Regions from separate parts of the Caballeronia sp. INML2 genome, predicted to be linked through region 2. Evidence: predicted binding sites of a transcription regulator. Region 2 holds the regulator's gene; the other holds the start of a gene.
The links. The regulator FNR, encoded in region 2, switches genes on or off when oxygen is low (the NO sensors DNR and NnrR bind a similar motif). The targets are predictions, from matches to a motif close to TTGATNNNNATCAA.
Positions count from the first base shown of each region.

Region 1: a site for FNR is predicted at 10,314-10,327, ahead of cyoA (ubiquinol oxidase subunit II). Genes of this name have one in related genera too.

Region 1 is NZ_JALQDH010000069.1:145,377-157,590, forward strand. It holds gene NCT32_RS24165 (ATPase) at 1-674, opposite strand, end outside; gene NCT32_RS24170 (M12 family metallopeptidase) at 911-1,480, opposite strand; gene NCT32_RS24175 (sensor histidine kinase) at 1,710-3,125, opposite strand; gene NCT32_RS24180 (response regulator transcription factor) at 3,115-3,792, opposite strand; gene NCT32_RS24185 (ABC transporter substrate-binding protein) at 3,990-5,006, shown strand; gene NCT32_RS24190 (ABC transporter ATP-binding protein) at 5,018-5,815, shown strand; gene NCT32_RS24195 (ABC transporter permease) at 5,839-6,699, shown strand; gene NCT32_RS24200 (outer membrane protein assembly factor BamE) at 6,751-7,074, opposite strand; gene NCT32_RS24205 (phosphatase PAP2 family protein) at 7,134-7,895, opposite strand; gene NCT32_RS24210 (hypothetical protein) at 7,937-8,629, opposite strand; gene NCT32_RS24215 (DUF2167 domain-containing protein) at 8,905-9,798, opposite strand; gene cyoA (ubiquinol oxidase subunit II) at 10,445-11,332, shown strand; gene cyoB (cytochrome o ubiquinol oxidase subunit I) at 11,336-12,214, shown strand, end outside.
Region 2 is NZ_JALQDH010000080.1:73,446-85,659, forward strand. It holds gene NCT32_RS27770 (UDP-glucose 4-epimerase) at 131-409, opposite strand; gene NCT32_RS27775 (hypothetical protein) at 457-732, opposite strand; gene NCT32_RS27780 (universal stress protein) at 769-1,266, shown strand; gene NCT32_RS27785 (PAS domain-containing sensor histidine kinase) at 1,357-2,715, shown strand; gene NCT32_RS27790 (response regulator transcription factor) at 2,712-3,365, shown strand; gene fnr (fumarate/nitrate reduction transcriptional regulator Fnr) at 3,555-4,334, shown strand; gene NCT32_RS27800 (DUF1488 domain-containing protein) at 4,389-4,706, opposite strand; gene NCT32_RS27805 (c-type cytochrome) at 4,843-5,229, shown strand; gene NCT32_RS27810 (DUF3564 family protein) at 5,250-5,702, shown strand; gene NCT32_RS27815 (hypothetical protein) at 5,713-6,138, opposite strand; gene NCT32_RS27820 (hypothetical protein) at 6,155-6,700, opposite strand; gene NCT32_RS27825 (universal stress protein) at 6,735-7,175, opposite strand; gene NCT32_RS27830 (NAD(P)H-dependent oxidoreductase) at 7,203-7,805, opposite strand; gene NCT32_RS27835 (universal stress protein) at 7,948-8,787, shown strand; gene NCT32_RS27840 (universal stress protein) at 8,878-9,705, shown strand; gene chrA (chromate efflux transporter) at 10,040-11,275, shown strand; gene NCT32_RS27850 (LysR family transcriptional regulator) at 11,377-12,214, shown strand, end outside.

The DNA.
Region 1 (12,214 bases), on a different contig from region 2:
CCGTCGCCGTTCCACTTCGGATTGCAATAGTTCATGATCGAGGCAAGATCCCATTCGCCGACCATCGTGTCGCCTTGATTGCCCTGTGCAGGCTCGATGCATGACGACGGCGTATCCAGCCGATTCTGTTCATGCGCAAAACCCAGCGCGTGACCGAATTCGTGCGCAGCGATCCGGCGAATGCAATACTCCTTGCGCCCTTGGCAACTTGGGCTCCAGTTATTGAAGGTGAAATTCAGCGCCATTCCGCCCCGGGCATTGTTCAGCCTCGCGCCCAAATTCCATGTATGCGGCGCGCTCCCGGCAATGTCCTCGACTGAAATCCGAATTCCGTAGTAATTCGGTTCGTTCGCGCACTGCTGCCAACCGCTGAATTCGACGCCGGAGTGCTGTTCCCAAGTCTCTTCGACCGCGGAACGACTCCAGTTGCGCTCCGCGGAATACCGCGCGAAATCCGCGTCGTTCAAATCCCAGCAAACACCGATGGGCACTCGATCCCAAATAACGGTCGACAAGGCATAGCCCTTTCCCGTGGCCCTATCCTGCGCCGCCGATTGTTCGACCGAAGCCCTGCCCGTTGAGCCAAGCGCGTCGTTGCCGCCGTCACTTCCGCCGCAACCACTAATCAGTATTCCTGCCAATAGAGCGAGCAGTACCCCTCGTAACCCTTTCATCTTTATTCTCCGTTATAGATACGCCATGCGTTCTCACGCACAGGTCGGAGAAGTATATTTTCATCATGTAATCAAATTGGAATGTACATTACATAATTTTTCCAAATTCTTTGGATCGTCGTGTCAATGCGAGCTTGGTCGCTTCTTCGCAATCGTTTGATAGGCGAGCGCCGCAGAAGGCAAGCCGATTGCAGATATCGCCTGACCGCGACTAGCGAAGTTAACGTTTGAACGACTCACCGCGGCCCGTAAAACATCTGCGCCATCACGATATCCGTCGTGCTTAGTTGGCCGTCGCCGTTCCAGTCCGGATTGCAGTAATTCATGATCGATGCCAGATCCCACGCGCCGATCAACGTGTCGCCATAAGTGCCTTGCGCAGGCTCCTTGCATGTCGACGGTGTATCCGGCCGGTTCTGCTCATGCGCAAAACCCATCGCGTGACCGAACTCATGCGCGGCGACATTGCGAATGCAATACTCTTCACGCCCCACGCAACTCGGGCTCCAGTTCCTGAAAGTAAAGTTGAACACCATCCCGCCTACGACATTGTTCAACTCCGTTCCGAGACCTTGCGTATGCGGACCGGTCACGGCGCTGTCCTCGACCGATATCCTTATGCCGTAGTAATTCGGATCGTTCGTGCATTGCTGCCAACCCGTGAACGTGACGCCGGAATGCGCCTCCCAGCTCGCCTCGACCGCGAGACGGCTCCAGTCGCGCTGACTGGCGTACAGCGCGAAGTCAGCGTTGCTCAAGTCCCAGCAGACGCCGATCGGCTCGTGCTTCCAGATGACGGTGGACAAGGCGTATCCCTTGGATGTGGCCTTCTCTTGCGCGCCGGATTGCCTGCCTGCGGAATTGACGCCGTCGTTGTTATCGCCTCCGCCGCATCCGCTCGCCAGCATTCCTAACAATAATGCAAATACCCACGCTCTTAACCGTTTCATTTTCTTCTCCGTGGCCGCACGGCCCGCGCGTCTTGGCGCTCGACAGGAGAAGTATATTTTCTAACGGGCGGTCAAATTCAAATGGTCATTTCATAGTATTCACGGAACTCATCGGTCTTCCGCTCTGCAGCATTCGAAATGCCGCCGTGACCATTACCCCGCGCTCCGGATGCTCACGTTGCCCGAGCCTGATGTCCCCCCGATGCGCCTGCACGATTTCCTTCGCGATCGCGAGCCCGAGCCCCGTGCCGTCCGTCTCCGCCGACGCGCGGTAAAACGGCTCGAACACGCGGCTGCGGGCTTCGGCGGGAATGCCGGGGCCGTTGTCCGTGACGGTCAGCGTCACGCGTTGCGCATCGCGCGTCACCGCGACGGTCACATGCCCGCCTGGCTGCGTATACCGAATCGCGTTTTCCACGATGTTGTAGACGAGCGCCGACAACAACCCTTCATGCCCGATCATCCACGCCGATTCAACGAGCTCCGCGCCCAGATCGATCTCGCGCTTCTGCGCGAACATCGCGAGATCCTCGATCACGTCCTGCGCGATCGCGGCGAGATCGACCTTCTGTCTGGCGAGCTGCGTGTAGTCCGCCGCTTCGGCCTGCGCGAGCAGCAAGAGCTTGTTGGTGAGTCCGACCATCGAGCGATTGCTTCGCTGCATCGCCGCGAGCGCTTCATGCAACGATGGCTCCATCCCGCGGTGCTGCCGCGCGAATTGCAATTGCGTCGCAAGCAGCGTGAGCGGCGTACGCAACTGATGCGCCGCATCCGCGATGAAGCGCCGCTGCGCCGCCACCTGAAGCCCGAGCCGCGCGATGCACTGATTGATCGCCTCGACGATCGGCCGCAACTCCGTATGCAAACGCTCGACGCGCAAGGGCTCGAGCTGCATCGGATCGCGGTCCATCACTTCTTTCTTGACCTTGAGGAGCGGCCGCAATTCGAACGTCAGGCCGATGCAGGCGAGGGCCACCGCGAGGAGCACCATCTCGATCTGCCGCAAGAGTTGCGGGCGCCAGATCTCGCGAACCATCGCGTCGCGCGACGCCTGCGTCTTGCCGACCGAGACCAGCACGCGACGGATCGCGCCGTTGTCGTACATTTGCCGCACGAAGCCGACGACGCGCAACGGCGTGCCGTGAAGGTCCGCGTCGTAATAGCGCGGCGCATCGTGCATCGCCGCCGTCGGTCCCAAAGGAAAATCAGGCAGTCCCGCGAGGAGACGGCCGTCGTCGACGCGCACGTTGTAGAAAACCTGATCGCCCTGGGGCGATGCGAACACTTCGAGCGCGGCAGGCGGAATATCGACGAGCAACCTGCCGTCCGACCACTCCACTTCGCCCGCGATCATCCGCGCCGACGCGAGCAGTGTGTTCTCCTGCACGAGATCCGCGGTGTGCAGCGCGTTGTCGTAGGCGGCCTTGCCGGTCACGAACACGTAGATCGCGAGCGGCACGAGCAGCCACCACAGAAGACGCACGCGCAGGCTATTGGTCATCGTCCTTCTTGCGCAGCAGATAGCCGAGGCCGCGCAGCGTGACGATCGCGGCCGAACTGGCGTCGAGCTTCTTGCGCAGCCGCGAGACGTAGATTTCGAGCGCGTCCTCGCTCGGGCTGTCCTCATGCGTGAAGATCGCATCGAGCAGCGACGCCTTCGACACCGTCTTGCCGAGACGCAGGATCAACGCTTCGAGGACGCTGCGCTCGCGCGGCGTCACGTTGAGCGGCGCGCCTTTGAGCGCGAACTGGCGCGTGTCGATATCGAAGACGAGATCGCCGCACGACACCTCGTTCGCCGTCGACGACGTGCGCCGCCGGATCATCACCTTCACGCGCGCGACGAGCTCGCGCACTTCGAAAGGCTTGACCAGGTAATCGTCCGCGCCCGCGCCGAGCAACTCCACTTTCTCGTCGATGGAACCGCTCGCCGTGAGGATCATCACGGGCGTCGCGTCGCCGCGCTGACGCATGCGGCGCAACACGTTCTTGCCGGACAGCCGCGGAAGGTTGAGATCGAGCAGCACGACATCGTATTGATTCGTGCGCAGCAGTTGATCGGCGGATTCACCGTCCTGCACGGCCTCCAGCACGAACGACGCCTGTTCCAGCATCTTTGCGAGCCAGAGCGAAAGCGTCGGATTGTCTTCGATCAACAGCAGTTTCATGAGCGGTTGCACGCGTGTGCGGAGCTTGGCCGCGCGATTGTAGGGGCTTCGACACGCTTTTGAAGCATCGGGTTAACACCCATGTTTTGTCATCGGCTCAGAAAGCTGGCAGAAGGTTTCGCCTTTCTATAATCGCCGCACACAACTGAAAAAGCGGGCCTTCCCTTACATCACGGCCCACACCAAGGAGACTCCTGATGCGTACTCTGCGCCAGATCGCTGCTGTATCCGGTATCGCTTTCGCACTCGCGGCCGCTTCCGTATCGGCTCATGCGGAGAAGATTTCGATCATGGTCGGCGGCGCGACCAAGATCATCTATCTGCCCGCGAAGCTGACCGAGCAGCTCGGCTACTTCAAGGACGAAGGGCTCGACGTCGAAATCCTTTCGCAGCCCGCCGGCGTCGATGCCGAAAACGAGTTGCTCGCGGGCGCGGTGCAAGGCGTCGTCGGCTTCTACGATCACACCATCGACCTGCAGAGCAAGGGCAAGGAAGTGCAGGCGCTCGTGATCTTCGGCCAGGTGCCGGGCGAAGTCGAAATGGTCTCGACCAAGGCCGCCGACAAGCTCAAGAGCATGGCCGACGTCAAAGGCAAGACGCTCGGCGTGACCGGCCTCGGGTCGTCGACGAGCTTCCTCACGCAATATCTCGCGCAGCGCGCGGGCGTCTCGTCGAAGGAATACACGCTGCTGCCGGTGGGCGCGGACGCGAGCTTCATCGCGGCGGTGAAGCAGGAGCGCATCGATGCGGGCATGACGACCGAGCCGACCGTCTCGCAACTGCTGAAGACCGGCGACGCAAAGGTGCTCGTCGACATGCGCACGATCGAAGGCACGCGCGCCGCGCTGGGCGGCACGTATCCGGCATCGAGCTTCTACGTGCAGCGCGCGTGGGCGCAATCGCACAAGGCGGATGCGGCGAAGCTCTCGCACGCGTTCGCGAAGACGCTCAACTTCATCGCGACGCATAGCGCCGAAGAAATCACCGAAAAGATGCCGAAGGACTATTACGCGAAGAACAAGGACCTGTACGTGGCCGCGCTGAAAGCCTCGCTGCCGATGTTCACGAAGGACGGCAAGATGCCCGCCGACGGCCCCGACACCGTGCTGAAGGTGCTCGCCGCGTTCAATCCTTCGGTGAAGGGCAAGCATATCGACCTGGCGCGCACGTATTCGAACGAATATTTGTCGGGCACCGCGACGGCATCCAAGTGAGACTCGACGCGATGACTTCAACCAGCAAGCAGGATACGCCCGCGATCGAGCTGCGCCACGTCTCGTGCCGCTTCATTTCGCCGGACGGCAAGGCGACGGTCGCGTTGCGCGACTTCAGCATGTCGGTGGCGAAGGGCGAGTTCGTCGCGATCGTCGGCCCGACGGGCTGCGGCAAGTCCACCACGCTCAGCATGATCACCGGCCTGCTCAAGCCGACGACCGGCGAAGTGCGCGTGATGGGCCAGCCGGTGGATGGCATCGATCCGCGCATCGGGTTCGTGTTCCAGGCCGACGCGGTCTTTCCGTGGCGCTCGGTGCTCGACAACGTCGCGGCCGGCCCGCTCTACCGCGGCCGCTCGAAGTCCGCCGCGTATGACGAAGCGCAGTCGTGGCTTCGGCGCGTCGGTCTCGACAAGTTCGGCAAGCATTATCCGCATCAGTTGTCGGGCGGCATGAGAAAGCGTGTCGCGCTCGCGCAGACGTTCATCAACAAGCCCGAAATCCTGCTGATGGACGAGCCGTTCAGCGCGCTCGACATGCAGACGCGCACGCTCATGCAGGACGAACTGCTGCAACTGTGGTCGGCGAATGCGGGCTCGGTGGTGTTCGTCACGCACGATCTGGAAGAAGCGATCGCGCTCGCGGACCGCGTGTTCGTGCTGACGGCGCGCCCCGCGACGCTCAAGAAGGTCTACGAGATCGATCTGCCGCGTCCGCGCATCACGTCCGAGATTCGCTATCACCCGCATTTCATCGAGATTTCGCGCGATATCTGGCACGACCTGCGCGAAGAAGTGCAGATCGGTTGAACCTGCCCCATAGGAACATCAATATGTCCACGCCTCAACAAACGATGCCCTCGGGCATCGATCCCGGCGCACTCGCGCAAGTCGAACGCGAGGCGCAAAAGCGCATCCGCCAGCGCAACGCGCTCGTCATCGGGCTGCGCATCGCGGTGCTCGTGTTCGTGCTCGGCGGCTGGGAACTGTCCGCGCGCCTCCACTGGATCGATCCGTTCTTTTTTTCGATGCCGTCCGCGATCTTCGATCAGATCGTCGAATGGTTCGTCGACGGCACGTCGCAAGGTCCGCTGCTCACGCAAGTGTGGGTCACGCTCGAAGAGACGGGCCTCGGGTTCATCATCGGCTCGGTGGCGGGCGTGTTCTGCGGTATCGTGCTCGGCCGCAACAAGCTGCTGTCGGACGTGTTCAGCATCTACATCAAGATCGCAAACTCGATTCCGCGCGTCGTGCTCGGCTCGGTGTTCGTGATTGCGCTGGGTCTCGGCATGGCGTCGAAGGTGGCGCTCGCGGTCGTGATGGTGTTCTTCGTCGTGTTCGCGAACGCGTTTCAGGGCGTGCGCGAAGCGGATCGCTACATGATCGCGAATGCGCAGATTCTCGGTGCGTCGCGCCGGCAGGTGACGACCTCCGTCGTGATTCCGTCCGCGCTTTCGTGGATTCTCGCGAGCCTGCATGTCAGCTTCGGCTTCGCGCTGGTCGGCGCGGTCGTCGGCGAGTTCCTCGGCTCGAAGCAGGGCATCGGCTTGCTGATCTCGACGGCGCAAGGCGCGTTCAACGCGAGCGGCGTGTTCGCGGCGATGATCGTGCTCGCAGTCGTGGCGCTCGCGGCGGATTATCTGCTGACCGCGCTCGAGCAGCGTCTGCTGAAGTGGCGGCCCACGGCAAATTGACGCGCCCGACAGGAAAAAACCCCACGCGTGGGGTTTTTTCATTCCTGGGGTTCAGCGAAGGCCGACTTGCTTGGCGCGCTGCACGTTGCACGCCGCGTGTTCCGTGAATACGACGCGGTTCTGATTGTTGTAATAGACCGACCACCGGTCGGTGCCATGCTTCTGGAAGGCATATTCGGTGCACGGCGAATACCAAGGCCCCCAGTTTCCGTCGGGCGGCCCGAGACTGTCTTCGACGTCCGCGCGCGTCATGCCGATTTTCACGCGGCTCATGTATTGCTGCGGATCGGGATCCTTGCTGAGGACGGAACATCCGTTCAGGCCGACCACGATCAGGACCAGCCCCACTGCGCCACACGCCTTCGATTTGAGCATCGCTTCAGTCCTCGCAAAAGGTCTGAAGCTACCGACATCGCTCTGGCGGAACAATCGACTTAATCTGAAAGTGCGGGCGAGCGTCGCCGCGCCAGTTCCGCCACGCCGATGCACGCCGCCAGCCACGCGCCGCCCGACGCGAAACCGCCGATCACATCGCCGGGAAAGTGCACGCCGATCACGACGCGGCTCGTGCCGATCGCGAGCACGATGAAGCACGCCAGCGCGACGATGAGCGGATCGCGGCGCGTGGGCGCAAGGCGTAGCAGCACGTACGCGCACATGCCGTAGCAGACGATCGATCCGAACGTGTGGCCGCTCGGGAACGCGAAGCTTTCGGGCAGCGGCACCGTGGAGCCGGTGGGGCGGCCGCGGCGCATCATCGCCTTGAGCGCATGGTTGAGCAGGCCGCCCGCGCTCGTAACCGCGGCGAAATACACGGCGAGACCGAAGCGGCGAGTGAAAATCAGCGCCACGCACATGAGCGCGCACAGCAGCGTGAGAAACCAGGGATCGCCGAGATGCGTGAGACTGGCGAACCATCGCGCGGCGAGTGCGGGCGTGCCGTCGCGCACGGCGTCGAGCACACGCTGATCCGCCGATGAAAACGCCGTGCCGTGCGCAATGCGCATTGCAATGGCGACGAACACCGCCGCGCCCAGTGCGGCCGTCACGGACGCCGCGACCGCGACGGTGGTGCCCGACGCCCGCCTGTCCCGCGCGGCATAGGCCGAGGCGCAGGCCGCGATGGAAGGAACGACGAAGAGCACGATCGCGATGATCGCGACCGCATGGCGTTGCGCGAGCGCCGTGTAATCCATGATGTCCTGTTTCTCCCGAATTGCCCGGCGCTCGTGCGGATTCAGGACGCGGCTGCGCTCCCCTCCGCCTCGAACGGCCTTTCCCACCCGAACGCCTGCACACGCGCGACGGGTTGGTCGACGACAAGCACGCCGCAAATTCCGCCGGGCATCGGCAGCGTGAGGCCGCGCCAGTCGGGCGGCGAGGCGTCGTCGTGCATTGTGCCGTGTGCCGCGCGCAGTCTGCCGATCCGCGCCGCTTCGCCCCACATGAGCTGTCTGGCGTCCGTGTCGTGGGCGCCGGTCGTCTCGACGGTCAGGCCGAGCCCTATTCTCGTCGATGCCACCGCGATCACGATCCAGATGCCCGAGTACGCGACATCGACATGAATCGTGCCCTCGACGAGCGGGTGCGTGACGACGATGCGTTCGCCGGGTTCGTCCTCCACGCCCACCTGGTCGGGCTCGCAGTGCAGCATGTGCGAGAGGACGAGACGCAGCGTCGCGCGCGCGACGCCGAAGCGCCGCCCGAGCGCCGAGTTCGGATGCAGGCGCGCGCGTTTGCGCTCGGCCGGACTGAGCCAGTTCCCAATATTCGACGCCGACGCAAAGCGGAATTCGCTCGGCACCAGCCATAGACAGACCTCGCCGGGCGCCGGCGGTTCGTGGGCCTGCACGCGCGACTTGGCGAGATCGTAATAGCGCCACGGAACTTCCGCGGCGTGAAGCTGGGAGATTCGGTCGGTGGAGGGCATGCGCGCCAGCGGAGACCGCGGCGCGCAAAACGCGCCGGAACGCTCCGCATTCAGGAACGAAACTTACATTTTCGGCGCCTGAAGCTTATGGGACGCTTAGGTGACGGATATCACCGCGGCTGGGGTGCACGCGGAATATTGTCAGACGCAGGCTCCGAATGGTAAGGAGCGTCGCACGAAACGCCTATCCGCCGTGAGGATGAAGCGACGATGTGCCGCTAGTCGAAACGGCCTAGCTCGAGCGTGCGCCGCCGCGGAGCGCGCATGACTGCCCGCTACGCATCCGGCGTCGTGTGCGAATCAGGCTTCGGCTTGCGCTTGAACCACTTCACGAGACCGCCGCCCAGTGCGACGACCGCCAGCGCGATGACCTTGAAGAACTTCGCGGCGAACGCAGCGATCAGCGCGAAGAGGCCCAATTTCTTCATCGCAACACCGCCTATCAGCGCCGCGAGGCCGTATTCCGCCAGCTTGTCGGTCTTCGCGTCGAAGTCGGCATAACGCTTGCCGCTGTTGAAATCGAGGCCCGCGAGCAATGCCTGCACGGCGCGCTTGTCCTTGTCGATCGTGGTCTTGTCGGTGATCAGATCCAGACTTATGTAACCTTCGCGCCCGAGCGCGTACGTGTTGTAGTTGATCGTCTGCGGCGCGCCGGCGGGCTCGTCTTTCGAGCGCGACGCCATCGACCAGATCAGGTGGCGCTTCGCGGCGTCATAATGCGGGCGTTCCACCCATCCGATGATTTCGACCGGAGCAATACCTCGCTCCTCACGGTCCGCATTCGCCGCCTCGGTGCCTTTCTTCAGGGACTTGTAGAGATCGTCGACGTTCCAGTCCCTAGCCTCGTCGTCCCTGATATAGCCCGAGGCGATGTAATCGACATCGACGATCCATTCGTCATCGTTGGTCGGCACGACCAGACCAATGCGATCCGGGTCCTCGCTGTTGCCGTTCGCTTTCATCAGCCGGTCGGCCTGGGCCTTGGGGATGAACACCTCGCCGTTCCCGATCTTGAGTTTGGCCTGGTCTCTCAGAGGAATGTCGGCAGGTCCTACGATTGCCGCAGCCTGCGCCGCCTTCCACGCCATTTCCAGTTCGCGTTTATTGCTGGCCGAACTATCCGCGTGCGCGGATGCGACCGTCCACTGCAATGCGATTCCAAGGAGCATGCTTGCTCCGAACGACTTCATGCGTTGAATTTTTGCGTCCATATATTTATAACGATTGCAGTCCTCAATCTTTCTCGTGTGCAACGGCGCTGCGCGGATCTTTCGGCATGGACGCGCGTACACGGCGGGGCGTTCGCCACGCCATGTGGGTACGCATGGCAGTCGTTCGCAGATAGCGGGAGGCGTTCCCTCTTGAGGTAGCTTCGCTGGCGCAGGCATTCTGATGCCGGGCTCAGGCAATAAAAATCAGCACATTCCGAGTCGAAGGCTTGGAGGACCTGACTCGGATACCGCTCGCGTCGCGGTGCGGCTTGCGAGCCGAGCGCGCGCCCGCACGCACGAAGAGAATTGGCTTGCCGCATAAGCGTCGGCATGGCGTATTGCGGCGGGTCGCCGCGCGCTCCCACGCCACGCTTTATGACACCCGCGACCTCATCCGTTCGTTGTAGACTCCCCTACCCTCTTCCGGACACACCGGCAAGGCCCCATCCTGCGCGACACCCTGTCGCATCGGTTTGATCTGAAACAATTTTCCAAACATTCGCGCCATCGCGAAAAATCGCGCGTGGCATGATCTTGACGCGGCGCAAAGCCGTGCAGTGGCGTTCTTCCCGGGACGCTTCGATCATAGAAACCAGCGAATGCAATGAATGAAAATACCCAACGTTTAGCAGTGCCATTGTTATCGGGGTTGATAGCCAGTCTCTGTCTTTCGGGATGCAAGCTGGAGGTGTTGGACTCGAAAGGCGTGATTGGCGCAGCGGAATCTTCGCTGATCGCCACCGCGACTTACGCCATGCTTCTGGTCGTCGTCCCGGTGATTCTGCTCACCCTGTTCGTCGCATGGCGCTATCGGGCGTCCAACAAGAACGCCACCTACGCGCCGAAGTGGGCGCACTCCACGGCCATCGAAGTCGTCGTCTGGATCATCCCCGCGATCATCATCCTGTATCTCGGCATCCTGACGTGGAAGACCTCGCACGAGCTGGATCCTTATAAGCCGCTCGAATCGAACGTCAAGCCGATCAACGTCGAAGTCGTGGCGCTGGACTGGAAGTGGCTGTTCATCTATCCGGATCTGGGCGTCGCGTCGGTGAACCAGCTCGCGTTTCCGGTGGGCACGCCGGTGAACTTCCGCATCACGTCGGATTCGGTGATGAACTCGTTCTTCATCCCGCAACTCGGCAGCCAGATCTACGCCATGGCGGGCATGCAGACGCGTCTGCATCTGCTGGCCGATCACGCGGGCGACTATGCGGGGATCTCGGCGAACTACAGCGGCAAGGGCTTCTCCGACATGAAGTTCCGCGCGCTGGCGATGTCCAACGCCGACTTCGACGCGTGGCTCAAGCAAGTCAAGAGCGCGCCCGAGGCGTTGAGCATGGACGTCTACGCCGGCGTCGCACGCCCGAGCGAGAAGGTTGCGGTACGCTACTTCTCGACCGTTGATCCGAAGCTTTTCAAAAGCATCGTCGCCAAATACAACAATGGCCGCTTCGATGTGAATGGCGAAAATTGTGTAACAAAGGGGTAAGCCATGTTCGGCAAATTAACGCTTGAGGCGATCCCGTACCACGAGCCCATCATCATGGGGGCGACCGTCTTCATGGCGATCCTCGCACTCGGTACCGTCGCCCTTATCACCAAACTCGGAAAGTGGAGCTGGCTCTGGCGCGAGTATCTGACTTCGGTCGATCACAAGCGCATCGGCGTCATGTATCTGATCGTCGCCGGGCTGATGCTCGTACGCGGTTTCGCCGACGCCGTCATGATGCGCATTCAGCAGGCCATTGCGCTCGATGCACCGGGCTATCTGCCGCCGCATCACTACGACCAGATCTTCTCGGCGCACGGCACCATCATGATCTTCTTCATGGCCATGGCGCTGCTGGTCGCGTTCTTCAACCTCGTCGTGCCCCTGCAGATCGGCGCGCGCGACGTGGCCTTCCCGTTCATCAACTCGCTCTCGTTCTGGATGACGGCCGTGGCCGCCATCCTGATCAACCTGTCGCTTTTCATCGGTGAGTTCTCGTCGACGGGCTGGCTCGCGTATCCGCCGCTTTCCGAGACGCAGTTCAGTCCGGGCGTCGGGGTCGACTACTACATCTGGGCGTTGCAGTTGTCCGGCGTCGGCACGCTGCTGACCGGAGTGAACTTCTTCGTCACGATCGTGAAGATGCGCGCGCCCGGCATGACGTGGATGAAGCTGCCCGTCTTCACCTGGACGGCCTTCTGCTCCAACGTGCTGATCATGGCGACGTTCCCGATCCTGACCGTGGCGCTCGCGCTGCTGGCGCTGGACCGCTACATGGGCATGCACTTCTTCTCGAACGACGGCGGCGGCAATCCGATGGTCTACCTGAACCTGATCTGGGCCTGGGGTCACCCTGAGGTCTACATCCTGGTTCTGCCCGCT
Region 2 (12,214 bases):
TCGCCTGACGCGCGTACCCAGCCGGTCATGTCTAAAAGATGGCGCCTCCAATGGCGCGACAATGCAAGGCATTCAGTTGAATTCGAGGTTATCCACCGAGCGACCACTGGCTGCATCGAATCGAATCCGGCTAGACGTTGATCGTATGGGTGGCCTTTAGACGAATCCACGCCATGCCTTCGCGCAGCCCGGCAATTACGGCTTCACGTTCGTTATCGAAGGTGCTCGCGTGCCTGAAGCGATGCATGAAGCGGCCACCCTCCACGTTGCGCTGCTCGACGCTGATCGAACATTCGACACCTCGCGGCGTTTGCTCCGTGCAGCAGGTGACGGTCCAATCGGCATCGTCTATGGATCCCTTGAGCGACATGGCGGTTCTCCCTTGGATAAAGCGAATATCAGTTGTCATGCCGCGCCCGTTTTATCGTTCCGGCGTAGAAGCATCGGGCGCTTCAATCATTCCGTTGCCTGCAGCGAGCCCGACACGCCGATGCTAAGCGCAGCGCGCAGCGCGGCCTTGAGCCAGGTCAATGAATGACGCATCTGTTTTCGCGATGCCATCGTTTGATTTGAGTCAACGGAAATCTGCTCCACGATCCGCAGAATCTCCGCATGCAGGTCGGCGCACAGTGGAAGCGCCGGCAACCGGATCGAACCGACGAGCAGGAAGTGGTCCTCTGGAAGGACACCGGACGGTGCTGCGCGATGACGATACCCGTGCTCATGTCCCACTGAACCGCACCTCTTTCACCTTTCGAGGAGCCCGCCATGTACACCCGCATACTCGCGCCGATCGACGGTAGCGTCACTTCCGCGCACGCCTTCGATGAAGCCATCAAAATCGCGCGAGCCAACGGCGCCGAGCTGCAGCCGCTCTATGTCGTCGATTTGCAGCCGATCGCGTATGACGCCGCCGCGACCTTCTATCCCGACATGCGCGAAGCGCTTCTCGAAGAGGGCCGGCGCCTCGGCGCGCAAGCCGTCGAGCGCATGGCGCGCGAAGGCGTGAAAGGCACGCCGCGCATCAGCGAAGTCGAGCTGACGGGCGATGACATCGCGCAACGCATCCTGCGCTGTGCCGAGGATTTCGGCGCCGACCTCGTCGTCATGGGTACGCATGGCCGGCGCGGGTGGCGGCGCCTGGTGCTGGGCAGCGTCGCCGAGCGTTTCATGCGAATTGCACATTGTCCCGTGATGCTCGTGCCGGGACGCGAGGCCGAAGAGGACGCGCAACGCCGGGAGCAAACCGCAGAAACTGCCGACTGATCCCGGCGGCGCGCGCGTCGACCCTATAATTAATTCGCACTTCCCTTACTGCGCAGCTTCACGACACGCAAGCACGGACCGCCGAAGCGTATGAGCGAAAACGAAGGTCGAAGTCCCGCGCAAGCGAACGGCCAGCACGTTCGACGAGCCTCGTCGCGCGAAGCAACCGGGCAAGCACTCCTGGCGGGAGCGACACTCTTCGGCGTGTGCTGGATCGGCGTTCAATACCTGCCTTCGATTTGTACGCTGTCTGTCGCAGCACGGGCGTGGCTGCTGGCGGCCGCCGCGATCTGCGCCCTGCTGCTTGCGAGCGCCATCCTTCTGCTTTCCACGCAACGCGTCAGGCGGGCGAGCGCCGGTTCGACAACCGTGAGCCACACGCGGCTCGACGGCATCATCCGGTCTACGACGGACGCCATCATCACAGTCGATTCGACGCAACGTATTGTCCTGTTCAATCCCATGGCCGAACGCGTGTTCCGGTGCGCGGCGAGCGACGCGATCGGCGGGCCGCTGTCGCGCTTCATCCCTGAGCGTTACCGGTCGATGCATGAGCACCAGGTCCGGCACTTCGGAAGCACGGGGGTATCGGATCGTCAGATGGGCCCGCAGCGCGTGCTATACGGCCTGCGCGCCGACGGCGAGGAGTTTCCCATCGAGGCATCGATATCGCAGGTCGAAGATGACGACGGCAAGCTGTTCACCGTGATTCTTCGCGATGTCACCGAGCGCGTGAAGGCCGAGGCCGAGCTTCAGCGTTCGCGCGAAGAATTGCGCGCGCTCTCGGCCAATCTCCAGCAAGTACGCGAGCAGGAAAAGAGCCGCGTCGCACGCGACTTGCACGATGATCTCGGGCAAACGCTGAGCGCGCTCAAAATGAATATATTCGCGCTGCACGCACAGCTTGGCGCGCACACACTGCTGAATGAAGACGTTGCCGCTCAGTTTCAGCACATGGTTGGGCTTATCGACCGCAACATCGCCTCGCTCAGACGCATCGCATCGGATCAGCGGCCCGTCATGCTGGACGACCTGGGGTTATCGGCTGCCATCGACTGGCTTGTCGATGATTTCATCCGGCGCCACGGCATCGACGTGAGGCACAATCTCGATACCGGCGATCTCGCGTTCAACGCGGATGCCGCAACCGCGGTCTTCCGTATCATAGAGGAGGCGTTTGCGAATATCGTGCGACATGCCCGCGCGAGCCGCGTCGAACTGTCGCTCAACGCCGATGCTGCCAACTGCGTGCTGCGCGTGGGCGACGACGGCATCGGCGCCTCGTCCTTGCCGGCCGCGAACGGCAAATCGTTCGGCTTGATCGGGGTGCGTGAACGCGCGCATGCACTGGGCGGGCGCGTGTTCATCGATTCGACGCCCGAGTGCGGCTTCGTGCTGACAGTCGTCCTGCCACGCGAAGCGGTGGCGGAGAGGGAATCGCAACCATGACTACAAGAGTGCTGATTGCGGACGATCACGCGATGGTGCGCGACGGCCTGCGCCACATTCTCGCCAACGCGAGTGGTTTCGAAGTGGCCGGTGAAGCCTGCGACGCGGCGAGCACACTCGCGCTGGTGCGCTCGACGCCGGCGCAGGTGCTGGTGCTCGATCTGTCCATGCCGGGCCGCAGCGGCATCGACCTCCTCAAGCAGATCAAGGATGAAAAGCCCGCGCTACGCATTCTCGTACTCACCATGCATGCCGAACAGCAATACGCCGCCCGGGCATTCAAGGGCGGTGCGTCGGGATATCTGACGAAGGAAAGCGCGAGCGCGGAATTACTGGCTGCCGTCACCAAGGTCGCCGCGGGCGGCGTGTACGTGAGCCTCTCGATGGCCGAGCGCCTCGCGCAAAGCCTGACCGAGCCCGCCGACGCGCTGCCCCATCAACGCCTGTCGGACCGGGAGTTCGAGGTGTTTCAGCGGCTTTGCGCGGGCGAGTCCATCAACCAGATCGGCGAGGCGCTGTCCGTGAGCGCGAAGACCATCAGCACATACAAGGCGCGCATTCTCGAGAAAATGCAGATGCCGCACGAGGCCGCCCTCGTGCGCTATGCCGTGCGCCACAAGCTTTTCGACGACGATAACGACGACGCGTAAGCGTTCGCTCGTCAGGATTTCCTTACACGCCTGCCGAAATCCCTACCGAACTTTCCGGCGCCGCCGATTTAATTTCGAGACCGCGCGGCCAATAATTCGACGCATGGAATCATCCGCCGCGCATCGAGACGCCGACTTCCCCGGCATCCGCCTCGCGCGCGCGAACCCCGGTTCGACAGGAGACACACCATGTTCCCAGTGAGCGAAGGCCGATCCATCCTCCGACAATCCGAAGCGCCAGCACCGCGCCGCACTTTCCAGATCGCGGATAGCTCGGAAACACGCAAGGGTGCGCGCTGTTCGACCTGCTCGATGCAGCACGTGTGTATGCCGAGCGGTCTCTCGTCGGATGAATACGAGCGGCTCGACGCGATCATCTGCTCGACCCGGACCGTGCGGCGCGGTGAGACGCTCTATCGATCCGGGGATGCCTTTCAGAGCGTCTACGCCGTGCGTAGCGGCTGCTTCAAAACCGTCGTCATGCATCGTGACGGCAACGAGCAAGTCACGGGCTTTCACCTGGCAGGTGACGCGCTCGGGCTCGACGGAGTCAGCTCGGATCACCACGGGTGCGACGCGATCGCGCTCGAAGACAGCGTCGTCTGCATCATCCCCTTCGACTTGCTCGAACTGCTTTGCCGCGAGGTCAAGACGATCCAGCATCACGTGCATCGACTGATGAGCAGCGAGATCGTGCGCGAATCCAACCTCATGATGCTCCTCGGCACGATGACGGCCGAGCAACGCGTCGCGGCTTTCCTGCTCAACATCTCGACGCGCATGAAGGCGCGCGGCTATTCCCCCGCACAGTTTCTGTTGCGCATGACACGCGAGGAGCTCGGCAGCTATCTGGGTCTCAAGCTGGAGACGGTGAGCCGCATGTTCTCCAAACTGCAAAAGGCCGGCGTGGTCGATGCGCGCGGCAAGGAGGTGCGGATACTCGATCAGGCAGGGCTCGAAAGGGTGTGAGCGGCGGATCTGTGTCTGCACGCCTGGCGGAATGTCGGCCGCACACTGAAACCGTCACCTGACCGGGCGCGTCCGATGCGTGCCCGCAGCAGCGCCTCCACTGCTGAACCGGAAGTATCCGCTGCGAAGCACGACCGGTCTGCAGCCGACGCTGGTCAGCAATTGTTCTGCTGCCCCTTCTATGACGGCGCGGTTCATCTCGAACGCGCGTTGGAGGTCGTCCTCGCGCGAGGACGCTGCGCCGAAATGATCCTGGAGCGCTTCCGCCGATATGGTGCATTCAATGCGCGTGTCGTCCACGAGCGCCCAGAACATGAGCGCGGGCTCATCGCCGAGATACGCGGGCGCCTGGATTGGAAAGCTGATGTTCATGATCGCGCTTCCTCGCGGATGTCGGCTCGTACACCACTCAGTGTTTGCGTTCGACCCATGACCGGCGTTGACTCAGATCAACGCCCGCGAGAGAAGCACCCGCATGATCAATGTGTGAACACTTCTCTCACCGATCATGCACACTCACCGTTCTCTCGGTCATCGCGCGCGATCCGATGGCCCGCGCGTTCACGCCCGACATGTCGCACTGGGTGCGCTTCTTGCCGCACTGCTGCTCATCGCATCGCGCGCGCTCGCCCAGCCCGAACCGAGCGCACTCATCGACCAGCAGCATTGCATGTTCTGCCACACCAACGATGCGCCTTTCCTCGCTCCGTCGTTTCAGGAGATCGCCAACCGCTACCGCGACGACCCACGCGCGCACATCATGCTCGAACACAAACTGCGCGTCGGCGGTCGTGCGCATTGGGGAAACATGGCCATGCCCTCGCCCGCGGAGCGTGGCGGCCCGCTCTCGCCTGAAGACGCCCATACGTTAGTCGAGTGGGTATTGCGTCATTGACCACTTCGCAGGAGACCGTTATGCGAATCACCATCAAGCTCGACGCCTTTAATCGGGAAGCCGAATCGGCGTTTGCGGTGCTATGGCTCGATAAGGAACGCGGACGCTGGTCGCGGGAAGCGCATGACCGCATCGAGCTGCCATCATGGGGAACGTGGGAGCTCACGCCGGGCGGCACCCTGCTGCGCGGTCCCGACGCTTCTGCTCCTGTCGCCATGCTCGAGGGCCTGGTGCTCGCGGCACGGGAAGCAGTGTCCAGCGCCCCGGAACTTGTGACGTGCGAGCGCGGACGAGCCGTAGTCTTCGCCTGCGGCGACTCAAACGCGCCTCGTGCCCCGAACGCAGGGTATTGGCACATCCAGTGCGTCGACAGCGAAACTACGCTTGCTGAACACGAGATCTTTTCCGACGAGCCCGACGTCCTGGGTGAAGGAAGCGCACAGACACGCGGTCCCGGCCCATTCGCAACGTGAGCCGAACGCCTCAGTTCGACGAAAAGCGCATGTGTTGAAGACAGCGCATCGCGTTGTCGAATGCCTGATGAATCGCCGCGCCGACATCCTGGTCCGAGGCGTGTTCAACTGGAATAAGATCGAAATCACGCGTCACGAGATCGAGCCGCGCATCATAGCGGCGGTCTCCAGACTGATCCCGATACGCTTCGATCGTCAGATGGCAGTTCGCGATGTCTTTCGCGGCGCGCTCGAGTCGCACGAGCTCGACACCGGCTGCGCGTTCGACGTCGTTACTACCGACAAAGCCCTGATAGGCGATTTGCATGCCGAGCCCCATGATCTTCCTCCCCCACCGAACTTTGTCCTTGCCGGTTTCCCCGACGGATCCGGCGTTCTTCGCACGTTGCGACGTCCACTCATCGTCCGCTTCCAATGCGTAACCGAATTGACTCATGTCAAGTGATGCTCGATCACGCAGCATCGTCCGCGCAGCCTTCAGCCGGCGCCAGGACGAAGCCCCGGAAATTCATCTCGATGCTGCGAATCTGACTGGCGCATTGCGCGCAGAGCCAGCCGGGGCCGCCGTCCATGCCATACATGCCGCGGCACATGCCTTTCAAGCTGATGCGCGCGCGCCCGCTGCCCGGTGCCGCCGGCGTACGCGTAGCCCACAGATACACCACGCCGGCTTCGAGCGGCCGGCCCGTTTCGATCGCAGCCGCATCCGCATGACGTATGCGAGTGGCTGAATAGCGCGCGACGTACTGGCGCGTGCGGTCCCAACGTTGCGCACATTCGTCGCTTCCCGAGCAGTCGATCGTTGCAAACTCCCGCGCCTCCACGAGGGTGGGCTCGGTCTGCCGAAACTGGTTCCAGCGTGCATCGGATGCGCATGCCGCCAGTCCCAGAAGCAATACTGTCCCCATGCACTGCTTCCTCATTTCGTGCTCCGCTTCAAAGCTTTTCATCGACGATGCCGGCCTGTCATCGATACTCGCAAACGTGCGCGACAGCATCCCGTAGCCCAGCAGGGTCTCAGCAAGCTTTGCGTCACGCCTGAGCGAGTGATCGGATCAAAAGCACCGGACAAGTCGAATGTCGCAAGAATGCTTCCGCGACGCTGCCGAGGACCAGCCGCCGAATACCGGTGTGGCCGTGCGTGCCCATGACAACCATGTCGACTTGCGTTTGCGTCGCGAAGCGCTGAAGGCATCGCGCAACCGTGTCCGTTGTGTTTTCGGTTTCCAGCAGTTGTGTCTCGCATTCGAGACCCGCCGCATGAACGCGCTCCCGCGCGCCGTCGAGCATGCGGCGCGCGTTGCTGAATACCTCGTTGCGATGACGCACCGGATATGACGACAGCGCCGCCGCATCCGCGACGAAAACTGCGCGCACTCGCGCTTGCGAGCCCTTTCCACAACGGATCGCTTCGTCCAATGCACGTTGCGACGGTTCGCTTCCGTCGAGTGCGACCATGATGTTCCGGTACATTGATATCTCCGATTTCCTATTAACCGCTTACACGGCCCATTCGAGATTGTCGATTCGCGCCAGCGTGCGCTCGATACGATCCACGAAAATCTCGATGAAGCGCTGTTTCGCCTGTGCATCCAGCCGGGCTGTAAGGGCGCAACGCGCGACCGGCTGCTTGCCGGCGAGTTTCGTCATCTCGCGAAAAACCTTGGCGTCGCCTCGCATGTGCTGCGTGCAGAAAAAGGCCACATGCGGCAGCTTGCGCCGGTGGATAGCGAGCCATGCGCGTACCGGCGCGCTGATCGTACCCGCCCATACCGGCGTCCCGACAACGACCACGTCGTAATTCGCCACATCGCGGCGCGATGCCTTGATATGCACACTTCGCGTGAACACGGCATCGGCGAGAGAGCGCAAATAGCCCAACGGCCCCGAGCGATCGACCGGTTCCGTGATGACCTCGAAGTCGGCGTGCAGCCGCTCCGCTAATGCCGCACCTATGGCACGCGTTGTGCCGCTGCGAGAAAAGCAAACTACGAGCACTTTGGACATCTGCATTCTCCGCGACTCATTCATGACATTTCGATGATGACGATCTGACGAGGCCACTGTATCCCCGTCATGGTGTTGCCGATTGACCTGAGTCAATCCAGACCGGCCCTTCGATAAAGCGCGGCGCCGTTGACCTGAGTCAACCGCGCCGTCGAGCCGCCTCCATAAACTGGGTGCCAGTGAAGAACACGCGGGCATGTGCACTCATGCACCGCAATTCGACTCGAGGAGCCATCCGATGAGCTACAAGACCATTCTCGTGCACCTGGACACCAGCGTGCGCGCGCATCCCAGACTGGAAACCGCGTTGCAGCTAGCCAAGCGCTTCGGCGCGCATGTCATCGGCCTCTTTGCGGTGTTCGAGCCCGACCCGCGCGCCTTCAACATCATGGCGGGTACCGCCGAGTACTACGAGCAACACGCGGCCAGGCGGCGCGAACAGCGCGGTGCGATCGAGCGGCTGTTTCATGCGGAAATCAAGCGCGCGGGCGTGTCGGGTGAATGGATCGAAACACAGCAACGAGCGAACGATTCCGTTCCCCGTTTTGCGCGCTGCGCGGATCTCATCGTCGTCAGCCAGGACGATCCGGCCGATCCGGAGTCTTACGTCGGCGACCACTTTCCGGAGACCACCATCCTCACCTCGGGCCGACCGGTCCTGCTTGTCCCGTACACGGGCTTCTTCGCCTCGGTCGGAAAACATCCGATGATCGCCTGGGACGGCAGCCGCGAAGCGACCCGCGCCGTGCATGACGCCCTGCCCTTTCTGAAGACGGCCGAGCGTGTCTCGATCGTGAGCGTCGATACACCGCGGCGGGAAGCAGGCGACGACCGCATTCCGGGCGCGGACATCGCGGCCTGCGTCGCGCGGCATGGCATCAAGGCCGAAGTCTCATCGGGCGGCGTTACTCCGAACGCATCCGCGGGTGAAATGCTGCTTTCCCGCGCTGCCGATCTGAATGCGGACCTGGTGGTCATGGGTGGCTATGGACATGCGCGCTGGCAGGAACTCGTGCTCGGCGGCGCCACGCGAACCTTCCTCGCGTCGATGACCGTGCCGGTATTGATGTCTCACTGATGTCCGTATCGCGTCGTGCCCGGTCCTGCTCGTGCCCGCGAGATCGCACGAAAGACCCTATGGCACGACGGCACTCGAGGAGACGACGTCATGAACTGGAAAACCATTCTCGTCCATCTGGATAACAGCCGGCGTTGCGATGTGCGGACCCGGTATGCATTGGACATCGCCCGCCGTTTCGATGCGCATGTCATCGGTCTCTATCTGGTTTGTCAGGACCTCGTTCATCACCTTTTCGAGCCGGCAGAGCCCCTGCAACGCAAGGGATACGAACAACAGCGCCGAACCTCGCTCGACCGGGCGCGCGAAGCATTCGAGCGCGCTGCCGAACTGGCCGGTATCAACGCAGAGTGGCGTGCGCCGGCAGGCTCCATACTCGATGCCGCCACGTTACATGGCCGCCATGCCGACGTGATCCTGCTCGGACAGGATGATCCTGACGATCCCGATGCGTTCGTTGCGCGGCATTTCGTCGAGGACGTCGTGATCGGCGCGGGACGCCCGGTGCTGCTCGTGCCGCGAACGGGCGACTTTGCGACTATCGGCGAGAACGTGGTCATAGCGTGGGACGGCAGCCGCGAAGCCGCGCGCGCAGTCGCCGATGCGCTGCCCATCTTGCGTCGTGCCCGATTCGTCGAGATCATGACCGTCGAGCGCCATAGAGACATACAAGCGCCCGCAGGTATCGAGATTTCCGCTTATCTGGATCGTCAAGGCATTCGCGCGAGTTTCTCCTCGACGCCTCGCGTGAGCGGCGAAAGCACAGGGATGACGTTGATAGACAAAGCGAACCGTGTGCATGCGGACATGCTCGTCGCGGGCGCCTATGCGCATTCGCGTGGACTCGAAAGGGTGCTGGGCGGTGTGACCAACAATCTCCTGCAGGTATCGACGCTTCCTGTTCTTCTGTCGCATTGAGCAAATATGTTGCTGTCAGCGACACGCCTTGGCGAATCCCGTCGATTCTCTCTAATCGGCGTTTCGCCAAATCGTGCACTGAACGACGAGGACAGCAACGACGATAACTATCAACACGACGACGCCGACTAATCCAATGATCTTTCCCATTGCATCGACTCGCAAATGCTTGCTTTGAAGGTACAGGTTAAAGATCGGGAGGCGGTCGTCATTTGATTTGGGTTAAATGTTTCCGCTCCTGGCCCAAAGCACTGCGATTGCAAAGACGCGACAAGACCGCTGCACTCATAGGTCATAATGCACGCTTCCACGGTCGCAACAGAAGAATGAAAAGATGCTACGAGCGAAGCCGAAATCCTTTGACTCGCGCGCTGCGCGATCGGTCTTTCTCGCCTTCCTGAAACTTGGCTTGACGTCTTTCGGCGGTCCTACCGCTCATATCGGCTATTTTCGCCATGAATTCGTCACGCGTCGGCAATGGCTGAATGATGCGCAATTCGCTCAACTCGTCGCTTTGTGTCAGATCTTGCCCGGCCCGGCAAGCAGCCAGGTGGGATTCTCGATTGGATTGCTCAGGGCCGGCTGGTTGGGCGGATTCATGGCATGGTGCGGCTTCACACTGCCCTCTGTCGTCGCGATGGTCGCCGTCGCGATCGCAGCACCCTTCGCTTTTCATAACACGCTCGGAGACGCGCTCGTTCACGGCCTGAAGCTGGCTGCCGTAGTGATCGTGACTCAAGCGCTGCTCGACATGGCGCGGCGCTTGTGCCCCGGAGTGCGACATGCCGCCATCGCTCTGCTCGCCGGAGCATGTCTTTTCATATCGCCTCTGGCATGGAGCCAATGGATGGTGCTCCTCGGAGGCGCGTTTCTCGGATCGCTGCTCTTGCGACCTTCGATCGCGTCTGAAACCGAAGCCGCATCGATCGACTCCGCGAGCATCTTTTGCGTGCCATTCTCGCGTGTCGCGGCATACGCTTGTCTGATCACCTTTGCAGTCTTATTGATCGTCCTTCCGGTCGTCGCCGACGTCACGCGACTTCAAGGCATTCGCTTATTCGATGCTTTCTTTCGTTCCGGCGCGCTGGTGTTTGGCGGCGGTCATGTCGTGCTTCCGTTGCTGAAAGCGGCGACAGTCGACTCGGGCTGGATCGGCACGAACCTCTTTCTCGGCGGCTATGCTGCAGCACAAGCGTTGCCGGGGCCGCTCTTCACGTTTGCAACGTTTCTCGGATGGAGCATCGGCGTACCGCAATCGTGGGGCGGCGCGGCGATCGCGACGATCGCCATCTTTCTTCCCGGGCTATTGCTCGTCGCCGGCGCGCTCCCTTTCTGGGAAGCAGCGAGCCGGCACACCGCCATGCGGGGGCCGCTCGCCGGGATCAATGCGGCGGTGGTCGGGCTGCTTGCGCATGCGCTTTATGATCCGTTATGGACCACCACGGTGCGCTCGCTGGCCGACGTTGTTTTCTGGGCTATCGCTCTCGGCATCACGCTCAAACTCAGATTACCGCCGCTCGCTGTGGTGCTCCTGAGTACGGGCGTCGGCATGTGCGTTGCACTTTTTTGATGTTCCATCGTCAATGATGGAATTTGCCGCGATCGTCTCCTGCGACGCGCATCGGACCGACGTTTCATAACGGCACGGCACGCCTCCCGTGAAGTCACATCATGACGAGCTACTTTCACTACGATCTGCACTCACTGCGGCTTTTCATCGTCGTCGCCGAGCTCGGCAGTCTCACGCGCGCCGCCGACCGCACGAGCATGACGCTGTCGGCGGTCAGCAAGCGCATCGCCGACCTCGAGCGCAGCACCGGCTGCACGCTGCTGTTGCGCCAGCCGCGCGGCGTCGAACTCACCGCCGCCGGAAAGGGTCTGCTGGCGCATGCGCGCCAGGTGGTCGAGCGCGTGAACCGCATGGCCAACGAGATGAGCGACTATGCCGTCGGCGTGCGCGGCCATGTGCGCATGTGGGCGAATACATCGGCGATCGTGCAGTTCCTTCCGCGCGACGTCCGCGTCTTTCTCGCCGACAACCCGAGCGTGAAGATTTCGCTGGAAGAGCGCCTGAGCGGCGAAATCGTCGCGGCCGTCACGAACGGTGATGCAGACATCGGCATCTTCGCGGACAACGTGCCGGCGCCGAATATCGACAAGGCGGTGTATCGCCAGGACAAGCTCGTGCTGCTGGTGCCGAACGATCATCCGCTTGCATCGCACGAAGCGGTTGCATTCGTCGATACGCTCGATTACGAGTATGTCGGTCTCAACGAAGGCAGCTCCCTGCTTGCGCGTCTGCTCGATGCCGCGTTCAGCGCCGAGCGCACGCTCAAGGTTCGCATTCAGGTCAGCAGTTTCGACGGCATCTGCCGGATGATCGAGCAAGGACTCGGCATCGGCGTGTTGCCTGAAGCGGCGGTGCGCACCGAGATTCTTGCGGCGGGCCTTCGCCCCGTGCGCCTCCTCGATGACTGGGCCGATCGCACGCTCTGGATCGGCACTCGCT